3 regions of the Brevibacillus sp. HD3.3A genome follow, and region 2 is predicted to be linked to each of the others. Evidence: riboswitches for the same ligand, from Rfam matches in the RefSeq annotation. Region 2 holds a riboswitch; each other region holds the start of a gene.
What was found. A riboswitch is a leader RNA that binds a small molecule or an ion and turns the genes downstream of it on or off. The one in region 2 is predicted to bind cobalamin.
Positions count from the first base shown of each region.

Region 1: linked by a shared signal. The riboswitch ahead of HP435_RS27950 (hypothetical protein) and the one ahead of cobO (cob(I)yrinic acid a,c-diamide adenosyltransferase) in region 2 are both predicted to bind cobalamin.
Region 3: linked by a shared signal. The riboswitch ahead of HP435_RS18750 (ABC transporter substrate-binding protein) and the one ahead of cobO (cob(I)yrinic acid a,c-diamide adenosyltransferase) in region 2 are both predicted to bind cobalamin.

Region 1 covers NZ_CP085874.1:6,001,038-6,005,875, forward strand. Annotated here, with positions in the region: gene mmgD (citrate synthase) at 21-1,130, opposite strand; gene HP435_RS27950 (hypothetical protein) at 1,120-1,365, opposite strand; cobalamin riboswitch at 1,518-1,717, opposite strand; gene HP435_RS27955 (YhgE/Pip domain-containing protein) at 1,842-4,517, opposite strand; gene HP435_RS27960 (FecCD family ABC transporter permease) at 4,760-4,838, opposite strand, start outside.
Region 2 covers NZ_CP085874.1:1,241,889-1,246,726, forward strand. Annotated here, with positions in the region: gene HP435_RS06260 (copper amine oxidase N-terminal domain-containing protein) at 1-267, opposite strand, end outside; gene HP435_RS06265 (TerD family protein) at 541-2,631, shown strand; cobalamin riboswitch at 2,811-3,034, shown strand; gene cobO (cob(I)yrinic acid a,c-diamide adenosyltransferase) at 3,305-3,844, shown strand; gene cobD (threonine-phosphate decarboxylase CobD) at 3,844-4,838, shown strand, end outside.
Region 3 covers NZ_CP085874.1:4,046,064-4,050,901, forward strand. Annotated here, with positions in the region: gene HP435_RS18730 (YitT family protein) at 1-149, opposite strand, end outside; gene cobU (bifunctional adenosylcobinamide kinase/adenosylcobinamide-phosphate guanylyltransferase) at 426-992, opposite strand; gene HP435_RS18740 (ABC transporter ATP-binding protein) at 1,006-1,782, opposite strand; gene HP435_RS18745 (FecCD family ABC transporter permease) at 1,790-2,827, opposite strand; gene HP435_RS18750 (ABC transporter substrate-binding protein) at 2,829-3,812, opposite strand; cobalamin riboswitch at 3,960-4,102, opposite strand; gene HP435_RS18755 (MBL fold metallo-hydrolase) at 4,245-4,838, opposite strand, start outside.

The sequences.
Region 1 (4,838 bases), 1.4 Mb from region 2:
CCTTTCTGCTTGGATTGGATTTAGGCGTGGCGTTGGCCGATGTAGTTGACCCGTGGACGGAAAAGGCGGTTGTGGCTATGCTGCTCGATGACGTGTGCGCACAGCCCCACTGTTCTTGCGCTGAAAAAGATCGGTGTGTACAGCGGAATCGGAATCCCCAGCATCCAGTAAACCGGAGCGGCGTAGTAGTCCAGATTCGGGTAAATGCCCTTCTCGCGCTCCATGATTTTTTCGCCTGCCTCGCACATCTGGTACAGCAAGTCGTCGCCTTTTGCATCACACAATTGCTTCAGGGCGTCCTTCATCATCAGTGCGCGCGGGTCGATCTTTTTCATGTACACGCGGTGCCCGAAGCCCATGATCCGCGCCTTGTTGGCCAGCTTGGACTCCAGCAAAGCTTCAAACTCCTTGACCGAGCCTGCCTCAAGCAGCATGTGCATCACCGCTTCGTTCGCGCCGCCGTGCAAGTTCCCTTTCAAGGAAGCGACCGCCCCGGTCAACGCCCCGTACAAATCCGACATCGTCGAGGCAATGACGCGTGCCGTAAACGTCGAATTAGGCATCTCATGCTCGCTGTACAAAACAAGCGAACGGTCGAAAATGGCTTCTTCAAAGTCGGACGGGATTTTGCCCGTGATCATGTACAGGAAATTCGCACTGTACGACAGCTCCGGCAGCGGCGCGATCAGCGCTTCCTTTTGAATCACGCGGTAGCTGTTGGCGACGATGTTCGGCACTTTGCCCAGCAGCTTGTAAGCCCGCTCCTTGTTGGCTTGCGCCGTGCAGTTGTCCAGTTGGCTGTCGTATCCGGCAAGCGCAGAAAGCCCGGTGCGCAAGCCGTCCATCGGATGCGTTTTTTCCGGCAGCAGCTTGAGCATGTCGAATACTTGGTTCGGTATGTCGTACTCGGCTTTCAGCTTTTCTTCCACTTCGCGCTTTTGCTGTTCGTTCGGCAACGATTCTTCCAGCAAAAGATGGACGATATCCAAGTAACGATGCGCTTTGGACAGCTCGATCAAATCGTACCCTTTGATGACGATTTCCCCTTGCTTCGTATCCAAAAAGGAAATGCTCGTTTCCGCAGCGACCACACCTTCCAGACCTGGAAAAAACTTTTCTTCAGCTCCCATTCTCTTCATCCTCCGCCCCGATTAAGTTGACCTTTAGACGTTGATAAGCCTTGTCGAGATTGTGCAAAAGCTTTTCTTGATCTGCCTGATTTTCTGCTCGCCTGATGACCTCTGCTTTTAATTTCGCGTAATGCGCTTTGATCGCGCTCGGGTTCTCTATCGTCAAGTTGTTCATAATGCACGCCTGAAAATCGTTGGTGAAATACTCCACCGTTCCAAACAAAAAATCACTCATCCGTCACGTACCCTCCTGAAAATCCGCACAAAAAAACAACTTCCGCAGAAGTTGTTAAGAGGCGAATGAATACCGAAATAAGCATGCTGATTGTGAAAATCAAAAACACGCCTATCCATCTCGCACTTAACACCCCCTATCCTCGTAGGTATTGATGTTGCGCTCAAACAGGCAGGTCTCCTGGCTTATGATCATCGCTTTTCGAACCTTCCCATTTTCGGCTGGCGAAAACAGTGGTATCTTCGAATCGCTCCCAATTACAGTTGCGGGACAGCGTCGGATTCGAACCGAACTTCCCTTTTAAGCAGATAAAAGTGTTGAATTTATCTGCACCTGTTTGTACACGTATGAAGTTTGCTCTCAATATATCAGTTATTTTGAAAATTAACAATTCTTTTCTTTGCTAAATATTGGATATTTCAGCCATAGAAAAAGCCAGCCCATCTACTGACAGGCTGGCATCATGGCCGAGCGGATTACCCGATGATCTTCGTTTTCTTCGCATTTTCCATCGATTTTTGAATCAGCCCGCTCAGCGGTCGTTTCAAGGCCAGCGCAATAAACAGACTGATGCCGATGAAGCCGCACAGCATGAGAATATCCCGAATCGCCGTCTCCCAGAGGACGCCCCCGACCCCTTCACGCAACAAACTGATCGCGTAGGTGAACGGCATAAACGGATTGAGTGCCTGGAAAAAAGGCGCCGTCATGCTGATCGGGAACGTGCCCCCGGAGCTGGAAAACTGGAAGACCATGAAAATGATCGCGATACCCTTGCCGACATTGCCGAATACCGACAACAGCGTATACGTGATCGTCACGAACACCATACTGACGAGCATCGCGAAAAGGACAAACGGAACTTTGTCCGCCACATACGCTTCCAAAATGTAAAAGTCACCGAGCGTAATACACAGTGCCTGGAACAGCCCGATTGTCACGAATGTGCCCAGACGGCCAAGGTACAGCTGGTACGGCTTGTAGCGTCCGTCCGGGTTCTCCGGGTCTGGTTTGAGCAAAGAAATCAGCAAGGTCGCTCCTACCCATAGCGACAATACTCCGTAAAAAGGCGACATTGCCGAACCGTAGTTGGGAATCGGATATTTGCGGTTTTCCTTGATCTGCACCGGACTTGCCAAAAACTCGCTCTCTCGCTTGATATCCCCGCGCAGCAGCTTGGCGAGATCGGCAAAGTGATTGTTCGCCTCGACCTCTCTCAGCTTGTCCGCCGCTTGCGCAATCGCACTCTCCAGCTTGGGCAGATCATCGCGCACCAGCTCGGCTACCCGGTGGACGCCGTTCTCCACCTCAGGCAGCTTGTTGCGGACAAAGTCAGCCAGCTTGGTCAGCTCCGCCTCGGCTTGCGGCAAATCGTTTTGGATGAAGCCAGCCGCCTGGTCGAGCTTTTGCTTGATTTCTGGCAAATGCTGCTTGAGGAACGGCGCTGCCGTGTGGATCGCTTTGGCAAACGCTTCGGACTTGCTTTGCAACGTTTGCGCCAGTTCATGGACCCGCGCCTGAATCTGCGGCAGCTCCTGCTCGATTCGTTTCAGCTCGGCCAGCCCCAGTTCCAGTCCGGCTTTTGTCTCTTTCAAAATCGCCTCGATATCCGGCAGCTTGTCTTTTGCTTTTTGCAGCAGTTCGGCGGAATCGCCCACGACTGTTTTCAGCTTTTCAATGCCCTCCGCGATTTTCGGAACGATTTCGCTATCGTAGCGCGCCAGGATGTCTCCCAGCTCCGCACTCGTGTTTTTCGCCAACTGATTCAGACTCTCGCTCAAGTCTCTTGCGGGCTTTTTCCCGTCTGCCAACGCTTTTGCTATCGTATCGAGAATCTCGATTTGCCGATGCATTTTCTCCTCCAGCTTATGGAGCCGCTCGGAAAAAGGCGTCAGCGGCTGCCCCGGAATGTAGCGGTTCAGCTTGTCGACCAGCGCAGAGGTGTGTTCGACGATACGCGCAGCTTTGCCTAGCTTGTCAGACACAGCCTGCACTTCGGCAGCTGTAGGCAATCGTTCGGGATTGATTTGCAGCAGCCTGTCTGTCAGTTGCACAAGCGCATCGGACGCCTGCTGAGCCAAAATGAGATTTTGCTTGATGAGCGGAGCGATTGTTTCAAAAGCGCCGTCATGCGCCGTGAAAAATTGATTGAGCCGATCGGCAAAATCGACTCCCTTGTCAGCCAATTCTCCGATGCGCGGCAAGGCATTTTGTGCCGCCGAAACAATCTCAATTGCCTGACTGGCCTTTTGCGTGGCCGTAGTCACCGCATTGGTCACTTTGCCGAAGTTTTGGTCCAGCTCGACGATGCGCCCGACCGCCTGATCGATCATCGGCAGCTTTTCTTCCATCGCGATGACGGCGGAAGCAGCGTCGTTGATGCGCGGCCAGTTTTGCTGAATCTTCAAAAGAGCATCGGCCGCCTGGTTAATCTCGGGGATGCGCTTCTCCACTTCCGGGATGATTTGCGCTTTTTCATGAATGTCCGGCAGCTTTTTTTCGATCTCCAACACTTTCTGACCTGCCGCATGAATCTCCGGGAGCTTGCTTTCCAGTTCGAAAATGCCGCTCTCGATCTTGCGAATGGTCGGCAGCTGCTCCTCCAGCTTCACGCCAATCTCCGTCAGCTTGGTCAAAAGCGCTTCGCTGACCGCTTCCGTGAAGCTCTCGTTGATCTGCTTGGCAATCGCCGATACACCCGAAGAGGTGATTTTCGGAGCCACGGCATTTACTTTTTCGTTGACGGTATAAATGACTTCGGGCCTGTCCAGCCGACCATTGACGATTCCGGTAATCTTTTCGGAAAAGTCGGCGGGAATCAGGATGCTGGCGTAATAATCGCCGCGATCCACGCCGCGTTCGGCTTCTTCCTTCGTCACGAACGTCCAGCCCAGCTTTTCATTGTGCTGCAAGCTTTTTAGCAGCTCTTCCCCGATATTGATCTCTTTGTCCATCACTGTCGCGCCCTTGTCTTCGCTCGTCACCGCAACCTTTACCCCTTGGGTATTGGCGTACGGGTCCCAGACTGACTTGATGTTCACCCAGTCGTACAGGCAAGGAAGCAGGATGATCGCGATGATCAGGAAAATCCCCGTCGGTACTTTGAAAATATTGATCCAGTCCGTCTTGTAAATCTGCCATATAGAGCGCATGTGTGTACCACCTGATTAATTAGGAATGAAGGGCGTCAAACACTTACATGACAGTCTACCATAAAAGGAAATTAGCGGGAAGGAAGCTGCCAATAGTAGCATTGGCCCCTGTCCGTCATTTTATGATTTTGCGGGCTGTGCCTTTTGGCGATCAGGCAGCGGCGCATAGAGCGAAAAAACCGCCTGTTTTGCTAGTTTCGCAAGACAGACGGCTCCTCTTGGGTTATTTTTGCCTGCATGTGCTATGTTCGCTTCTTTTCCACCCGCACCAGGTACAAAAAGTAGGGCACACCGATCAGCGCTGTCAAAATTCCCGCGGGA
Region 2 (4,838 bases):
CGTCAGCCTGATCGTGGTTGTCGCGTTTTGCAGCGTAACCTGTCCGGTTTTTGCATCCCATTGCGTGCGCAGCCCGAGCTTTTCAGCCACGAATCTGACGGGCACCAGCGTACGTTGCGAGCGTGCGTCTACATACGGCTGGACGTCGGGAAAGGCGACAGCTTGCCCGTTTACCGTGACGTCGACGGGCTGTGCGCAGACAGGAGTGCCGAAGGAAACAGCGCTTTGCAGTACAGCCAGCGCCATGATTTGCTGAATTTTTTTCATCTGTCATGTCCTCAATGTTTTTCATTTCAGGCAGGTGCTGTCTTATTGTACTATGGGGTTGTTTTCCAGTGCCTGATCGAAAGGATGCAAGGCCAAACAGACCGCCTGTGAAGAAACTCCTATTTTTCGGGAGAGCCTTTACAACCTATGGCAAACAGGATAATATGTATAAAAATGACAAAAGGAACAAAAAAATCAGGCTATTGTACACCTTCCTTCTACTCAACTTGGATATTAGGGGTACTGCTTTCCTGATTTTTTTTATTGCTGCCGATGAAAAATCAAATCTACCTTCGCCGGAAAAACAAACTGATTGTGAAAGCGGGACAGCATGAATTGCCTGTCGCTTACTTGGCTGCGGCCTTGCGCAATATGGAGAGCTTGGGCTACACGTTTTCCCTGGAGCTGATCGAGCGAATCCGCACGCTGTCCGAAGCGGAATTTTTCCCGCTCTACTCGGAGGTAGTGAGAGTTTTAAAAGACATGGTCGGTGCCTCCAGGCGCTTCAAGCCTTTTTATCCGAATTTCCCGCGCCAGGTCATGGAAGCGAGCGACGGGGAACTGTACCTCCAGGCGATTATCCATTACTTGACGTGGCAGCTTCCCGTGCATGAAGTGAAAAAGCGGCTGCCGCTCCTGAAAGAATCCCGTTTGAAAGTGATTCAACTGGGAACGGACGAAGAGCTGCTGCAAATAGGCATGAACATGCTGCGGGCGAACAGTTCGCTCTCCGCTCAGGACAAGGAAGACTTGAAAGGCTTGATTCACGGTTGCAAAGGGATTGCGGAAGCTTTGCCGCCGGAAATCCCGCACAAGGAAAATGCCGCTGTCGTGGCGAGCATGTTGCTTCGGGCCGACAAAATGCCGCCTGACTTTTTGGCGAAATATTGCAAGACGTCGACAGATGTTCTGCGACTGGCGGCGGCTCTGTCCGACGGGGATGTCAGCCTGGCTGCCCCTGCGAAGTTTCGCAAGTTCAGACGGGCCGAGCGCAGGCTGTTGCTTCGATTGCTGGAAGCAAGCCCGAACCTGGCGGAAGACATGCAGCGCTATAAAAACCGCTGGATTCGCCTCGGGGAGATTTTGCATCCTTTTGAATACAAAGACCGTTATCCGCGGGCAGCGGAAGCGTTTGATATTTTGCGCAACAATCGGCGCATCGAGACTTTCAACAGTCAGGTCGAGCTGGCGATCCTGGCGTGCGATATAAAAGAAGCGACCAGATTGCTGATGCAACGGCCAGGTGAATTTGCCCGACGGCTGGATCACATGCTTCGCTTGACGGAAGCGGGCGATCAGGTGTTGCGCTCCTTTGAGCAGATAGCGACTTCTGTATCGACCCCCGTCCTTTTGCAGGTGATGAATCACTTTGACAAGCGGGAGCGATACGGTGAGTGGCGAACGTTCTTTCCAAAAGGAGAAGTGGCAAAAGTACAGGCGATCCCCAATGCGCTTCCACGGCTGGCGGATGAACAGCGCGCGCGTGCAGCCGGGATATGTCGCGAGGTGTTGATTCAGCGCTTTTCTGCCTTGCCTGCTCTCGGAAAAGTTTATATCGACCCGCAATTGCACGAGCAACTGGTGCCTTTTTCCCAAAGATCGGCAAGCAAGGCGTTGCGCACGATAGCGCGCGGCTCCAGACTGCCGATCCCCGAGGGGAGCACGATCCGCTTTTTCACCTGGTGGAAGGAAGGGATCGTCAACGATGTCCCTACCGGGCGGGTAGATATCGATTTGTCCGCTGTCCTGTATGACGAGAAGTGGACGTACATGGAGCATGTGTCCTACACCAATTTGCGGTCCGCGAAGTATCGCGCCTGCCATAGCGGCGATGTCGTACAGGCGCCGAACGGAGCGTGCGAGTTCATCGATGTCGATATCGAGTCAGTGCTTCGATACGGCGGGCGCTATGTCGTGATGTCACTGAACTCGTTTACGAGCCAGCCGTATTGCGATTTGCCGGAGTGCTTCGCAGGCTGGATGATCCGCAGTCAGCCCGAGTCCGGCGAAGTTTTTGAACCGTTGACAGTTCAGGATAAAGCCGACATCGCTGCCCGTTCGACGATCTGCCTCCCGGTCATTCTCGATCTGGCAGAGCGAAAAGTCATTTGGACGGACATCGCGCTGCGTTCGCATCCGCGCTTCGTCAACAACGTAGAGGCAAATGGCGGCGGTATCGAATGGATGGGCCGCGCGCTGACGACACTTGTGAAGCCGACCTTGCACGAGCTGTTCACCCTGCACGCACAGGCGAGAGGGACGATTACCGACCGGATGGAGGAAGCAGACACGGTTTTTTCCATGGAAGAGGGGATTACCCCGTTTGACATGGAAGTGATCTTGGCTGATTTCCTCGCTGGTTAATGATGGGAAGTTTAAAAGTCAGCTCAGGCTGGCTTTTTTCGTTGTTTGCAAGAATCGCTCCCTCGGATTTTCCGTGTTTTTCCATTTTCCCTCTCCGATTTGCAGCTTTTGCTTGAATCCACGGTAGCATTTGCTATTATTAAAACAAGTGAGTGTTATTGAAATGAATGAACGACATTTGAATAGGATAGAAAACAGGTCCTTGTGTTTTTGCGAGTGCTTATTTCGTGAAAGACAGGGTTAAAAGGGAAGTTTGGTGAAATGCCAACGCGGTCCCGCCACTGTAAAAGAGTAGCTCTTCTTCCTGGCAACGGCGCCATCCACTGCCCCACTACGAGGCGGGAAGGAGAAGAAGAGTGATGATCCTTGAGCCAGGAAACCTGCCTGTTTTGGTGTATGCACTGTTTTCCTTCGGGTCAAAGGAAGAGGTGAGGATTGTTTTTGTCAGCTATCCGCGCTTTGTTTTCCTTCTAGATTTTGGAAAACAAAGCGTTTTTTTGTGCGCCTGACAAGCAATCGCTGACACTTTTTGGACTGGACAATGGGGTCCCCGAAAAGTACCTGAAAAGGGCTGGAGAAAACTATCCTTTTTTAGGTAACTGACGGGGGCCCTGAAAAGTATGTAGGGTCAAAATGACAGCAAGGTCTTCACTTCAATCTGGGGGTGTGCGTTGTGAGCAATAAACGTGGACTGTTTTTGGTCTATACCGGAGACGGAAAAGGAAAGACGACAGCAGCGGTGGGCCTGGCTGTACGGGCGACCGGGCGGGGGAAAAAGGTGATTATGATTCAGTTCATCAAGTCGCCTGAGCGGACGTATGGAGAGAAAATCATTTTTGACAAGCTCGGCATCGAGATCGTGCAAAAGGGCGTAGGCTTTACGTGGACGAAGACGCCAGAGGAGCATCGGGAAGCGCTCAAGGAGGCGTGGGCTTTTGCCCGGGAAAAGCTGTCTTCGGGAGCGTATGACGTCGTGATTTTGGACGAGCTGAACAACGCGCTGGCGATCGATCGTTTTCCCATTGACGATGTGCTGCCGCTGTCGGATGTTTTGGAAGCGATTCAAAACAGGCCGAGCCATGTGCATCTGGTCGTGACGGGGCGGAGCGCCAAGCAGGAAGTGATGGACATGGCTGATCTGGTGACAGAAATGAAGCCGCTCAAGCATTACTATGACGAAGGAATACCAGCAGTGCTGGGGGTAGAATTTTAATGAACGTGCTGGAAACGTATGGTCACGGTGGCGACTTGCTGACCGCCTCGCAACGCTTTGGCGTAAAGCCTGGAGAGTTTCTCGATTTCAGCGCCAATATCAATCCGCTCGGCATGCCGGAACGGGTCAGGGACATGCTGCTGGATTCGCTGTCTGCGGTGTTGCGCTATCCGGACCCGGGACACCGCGAGTTTCGCCAGGCGCTGGCGAAGCGTCTCGGACTGCCGGAAGCATATCTTTTGCCAGCCAATGGAGCGGCGGAAGCGATGGCTTTGGCGATTCTCGGGCTGCAACCAGAGACAGTCGGCGTCGTGTATCCGTGCTTTTCGGAATATGCAGAGCTTTCCGAGCAGTTTGGCGCGCGTGTCATTGGTTGCTACGGAAAAGCAGAGAACGGCTACAAGCCGGATCATGCCGAGCTGTACAAGCTGTTTGAACAGGCTGATCTCGTATTTGTCGGCTCGCCGAACAACCCGACCGGGATCTTGTACGAGCCGCAGGAGCTGTTGCAAATGGCGGACTGGGCGGCAGAGACAGGCACCTGGCTGGTCGTGGACGAAGCTTTTCTCGATTTCGTGGCGGAAGAACGGCAATTTACGCTGGCGAGTCGCCTGGAGAGCTTTCCTCGGGTCATTTTGATGCGGTCGATGACGAAAATGTATGCGATTCCCGGTCTGCGTCTGGGATACGCGATCGCCCATCCGGACGCGATCGCCAACATGCGGCAAAAGCAAGTGAGCTGGAGCGTGAATGCGCTGGCCCTTTTGGCGGGGGAACTGTGCCTGATAGAGCAGGAGTACGAGCGAAAAACCCGCAGCCTGATCGCCGAAGAGCGGGCCAAATTGCTCGACTTCGTCGGCAAGGAGCTGGGATGGCAAGTGTGGCCGGGAGAGGCGAACTTCTTGCTCGTTCGCTCGCCGGGGGAGCTGCCGGCGGCCCAGTTGCAAGAATGGCTTGGCAAAAAAGGGGTGCTGATCCGCAATTGCGCGATGTA
Region 3 (4,838 bases), 2.8 Mb from region 2:
ACGTATTTGGCCAACAGGCCCAAACCAACAAAGCCACCTTCAGACAAATGGTTCTGAAAGTTAATGTGATAATACGCAAATGCCAGCAAACAAGCTCCAAACAAAATCATACCGTAACGTTGAACAAATTGCAGCGCTCTCCTCATCATCGATTCCTCGCATTTTTGTCGGTTTTGGCACAGACGACCAACCGACTACGGAGGAACATCGCAAGTATAAGTCGCTACTCATACAAAGGGCCTCGCTTTCGTAGTAGATTGGTCGTCCAAGTGACGATCGACTACTACGAAGCTAGATGTAGGAGAGGTCAAAACGTTTCCAGATCGTCCTATGGGGACGCATGGTATCCTGATCCCTTCCATTGCTTTTCTTATATTATAGCATAAAAAAGGGAAAAAGACGACTCGAACCGTCTTTTCCCCTGCTTAAAAGCAAAACGCCTTGCTTTTGATCTCCAGCGGAATCCCAGCCGTGAGCAGAAAAACCTGGTCGGCAACAGCCGCCATGCGCTGGTTCATCAGGCCCGCCAAATCGCGGAACCTGCGCCCTAGCGGATACTCTGGAACCAGCCCGTCTCCGACTTCATTCGTGACGAGTAAAATCGTTCCGGGAAAATCTTGCAAAGCCGCGACCAGCTCATCTACCTGCGAAAGCGTGCGTTCCACTGCCTGTTCCTGTTCGTGGCGAATCAGCCAGTTGGACAGCCACACGATCAGACAGTCGATCAGCACGACTGCCTGTTTCTGCGCAGGCTCGTCACGCTGTCTGAGTGAGCGAATCACGTCAGCAAGTGCGTAAGGCTCCTCGATCGTCTCCCAAGGAAAGTCGCTTTGCTGTCTTCGCTCGCGATGCCTTGCGATCCGCTCCCGCATCTCCTCGTCAAAAGCTTGCGCGGTAGCGATATAGACGCCTGCTTTTCCCAGATGGGCCGCATATTTTTCCGCAAACGTGCTCTTGCCGCTGCGTGCACCGCCTGTTACAAGTACTATCATTCCCACGCCTCCCTTACGCCCGGGATTGCAGCATGATTTGCGGCAAATGATGGACAGGATGCTCCATGACGATCGGTCTTGTGCCGTACACCGCTTCAATCCGGTCGCTTTGCAGCATGTCTTGCGGCGAACCGACACCGATCTGCTCGCCTCTGTGCAGCATCAGGATGCGGTCGCAGTACAGCGACGCCAGATTCAAATCGTGGAGAACCGCTACGACGGTCACTTGCGTCGTCTTTTGCCACTTGCGCACGATATCCATGAGCTGAATCTGATAGCCGATGTCGAGGTACGTAGTCGGTTCGTCCAGCAACAGCAGTTGCGGTTTTTGCACGAGCGCTTTGCCCAATGCCACGCGTTGCTTCTCTCCTCCGCTCAGCTGATCCAGCGTACGCTCCGCCAGCGGCGCAAGACCAAGCAACTGCATGATTTCCTCAATCAGCGGCGTAACGTCTTCCTTTTCCTCGCCCAGCCAGTTTTGATAAGGAAAGCGCCCCATCTCCAGCACCTCGCGGACACGAAAACCGACAGGAGGCAGTCCTTCCTGTTCCAGTACGGCGAGAACACGGGCCAGCTCCTTGCGCGTATAGCGGGCAAGCGGCTTGTCAGCAAGCGTAACCTCGCCCGCGTCAGGGTCAATGACGCCGGAGATCATTTTCAACAGCGTCGATTTGCCGCTGCCATTCGGGCCAATGATGCCGAAAAACTCTCCCCGCTTCACGTCGAATTCGATTTCTCTCAGAACCGCTACATCCTGGTAAGCTTTCTGCAAACCTCGTACGTGGATCATCGCAGGTCTACCTCCTTCCGATCCGTTTGTTTTGCTTTAACAAATAGGCGAAAAACGGCGCTCCCAAAAAGGCGGTCACGACACCGAGCGGAATTTCCGTCGGAACGAGCAGCATTCGCGCCAATGTATCCGCCCACAGGACGTAGATACCGCCGCAAATCGCCGACATCGGCAGCAGGATGCGGTAATCCGGCCCGACCAGCATCCGTACCAGATGTGGCACGACCAGGCCAACGAAGCCTATGATCCCTGAGATCGAAACCGCCGCCGCCGTCAACAAGGTGGATACGAGCAAAATAATGAGCTTCGTCTTGTCGACATTGACGCCCAAATGCGCTGCCTGACGCTCTCCCAGGGCAAACAAGTTCAAGGAACGGGCATAGCCAACAAGGATGATTACACCGATCAGCACATACGGAATCAGTACATACGTAAAAGCCCAGCCGCGAAACGACAAGCTGCCCATCAGCCAAAAGACGATTTCGTTCACCGTCTGGTTCGACAAGGACACCATAAAAGAGACGAGCGAACCGAGAAACGCCTGAATGACGACCCCGGATAAAATGAGCGTCTCTGTTTGCAGCTTGCCCTGTGTCTTCGCCAGCGACAGTACAATCCACAGACTGCACAGCCCCGTCAAAAAGGCGACCACAGGCGTGCTCCATTCCCCGAGAAAAGCGAATTGCAAGCCAAACAGGATCAGAAAAGCGGCACCGACAGCAGCTCCGGATGCCACTCCCATCGTAAACGGGTCTGCGAGCGGATTGCGCAGCACCCCTTGAAATCCGGCGCCCGCAAGCGACAGGCAAGCCCCTACCAGAATCGCCAGGATGACGCGGGGAAAACGCACTTTCATCACGATTTGCTCGGACGAATCCGGCCATGTCACGGCAACCAAGTCCGACATGCCGGGGAGCTGATGCAACAAGATCAGCCATACTTGCGAAAGCGGAAGCGATGCCGCTCCCATCGAAATGCTGACTACCGCCGATGCCAGCAGGATCAGACTGCTGGCCCCTCCCCATAAAAGCAACTGCTTCTTCATTTTATTTCACCAGATCAGGGTAAATCGCTTTGGCTACCTCGATCAAACCTTGGGTAATCCGCGGTCCCGGGCGCGAAAGCAAATTTTGCTCCATCCCGAAAATCTGCTTGTCGCGGATCGCCTTCATCTTGTCCCAGCCGTTGCGGTTCGCAATGATGTCCTCCAGCTTTTTCCCTGTCTTGTCGTCCGTAATGCCTTTTGCATACAAAATGACGTCAGGATCGCTTTTTAAAATCTTTTCTTCGCTGATCGGGTTCCACCCTTGGGTATCAGCGGCAATGTTTGTCGCGCCTGCCAGTGAAATCAGCTCATCCAGAAATTCCCCTTTGCCCACCGTCCAGCCCGGCGAAAATTCCAGGTACACTTTTTTCTTGTCTTCCGGCTTCACCGCTTTGACCGCTTCCTGCACGCGCGCGATGTCCTGCTTCATGCTTGCGACTACTTTTTCCGCCTGCTCCTGTCTGTTTGTAATGACACCCATCGCCAAAATGTTGTCAAATATCTCATCCATTTTTTGCGGGTGAGTCACGTAAACAGGCATGCCCAACGTTTTCAGCTTCGCAGCGACAGGCTCATCCATCGAGATTCCGCCGATGACCAGATCAGGCGACTGGGCGAGAATCGCCTCTTCGCTCGGCTTGACGACACCGCCCACTTTCGGCTTCGTGGCAGCTTCTGCCGGATAATCGTCGTAGTCGGACACCCCGACGATCCGGTCGTTCAGGCCGAGTGCGAACAAAATCTCTGTTTCACCCGGAGAGGTGGAGACAATCCGCTGCGGCTCTTTTTGCAAGGTCACTTCTTTTCCCGTCGAATCCTTGACCGTCAGCGGGTAGACAGTCGCTTTGGCCGTTGTTTCCTGTGGTGTTGTCTGTGGCGCCTCTGTCTTTGGAGCAGGGGCTGTTTGCGTGTTGCCATTGCCTGTGCAGCCGACCAAGCTTGCAGCAATGACCATGGGCATGAGCAGTTTCCACGAACGTTTCATATGTATAACTTCCTTTCTGGGCAACTGGTTGATTCTTAGCATAGAAAAACCCCTTCGCTTCCAGCGGGAAACAAAAGGGTCGACTTGCCAGAACGATCTGGTCACGCCAAAAAGTCCTGAACGGGCCGAACCTTTCCGCGAAGGCGCAGGCACATCATGCAAACAGGCAGGTCTCCTGGCTTGCGGCTTGCGACAGCCGCTTTACAGTGGCGGGACCGCGCCGGATTTGCACCGGCTTCCCTTTTCACCTCGCCCATGACAGACGAGGCACCTGCTTGCTGTATTCAGTTGTTTGTGCCTGCAAGCTAAGACTCACCCACCATCATAGCATTCCTTGGCCCAAAAAAGAATGCGTCATTTTGCACCAAAACGCAGGCCCAGGCTACCCGTCAACCTGCAGCAGCCACTAGCCTTTTGCCTAACCGACGAAAATTACTGTTTGCGCTTGTGCAAGTAATCGATAATTCCCATCGCGCACACCTGCAAATCCAGTCGCAGGACGCTCATCACTTCATGCTGCTCGGCAATGCCGCGCGCTTTCAGATGCTGGCTGACAAGAGCGAACAGCCTGTCCCCCAATTGCTCCGTGCCAAGCCCGGCGGAAACGGCCGCCTCGCCTTCTGCCACGAATACGGGAAGCCACTCTGCCACTTGCCGATAGACGTCCTCCACTTCTTCCGTCATGCCAAAATGCCCGAAGTAGATACGCTGGAGTTCGCGCTTGCGAAAACGCTCGATAGACGCAAGCATCGCCTGCGGATCGAACTGATTTGGAGACGTGGACGGCAAAACGAAATGCAATCCGTCTTTTTGGAGCTGCGGATAAAAAACGCCCGCTGTATCACCTGTGAACATGCCGCGGCTAACCGGATCGTAAATGCTGAAATGATGGTTCGCATGGCCGGGCGAATCCAAAAATTCAAGGACACAGTTCGGCCCGATCGGCAAGGTGTCTCCGTCTTTTCGCACCAAGATTCGCTCCTCGGGAATCGCCACAATCGGATCGAACAGGCGGTTGAAATCGTC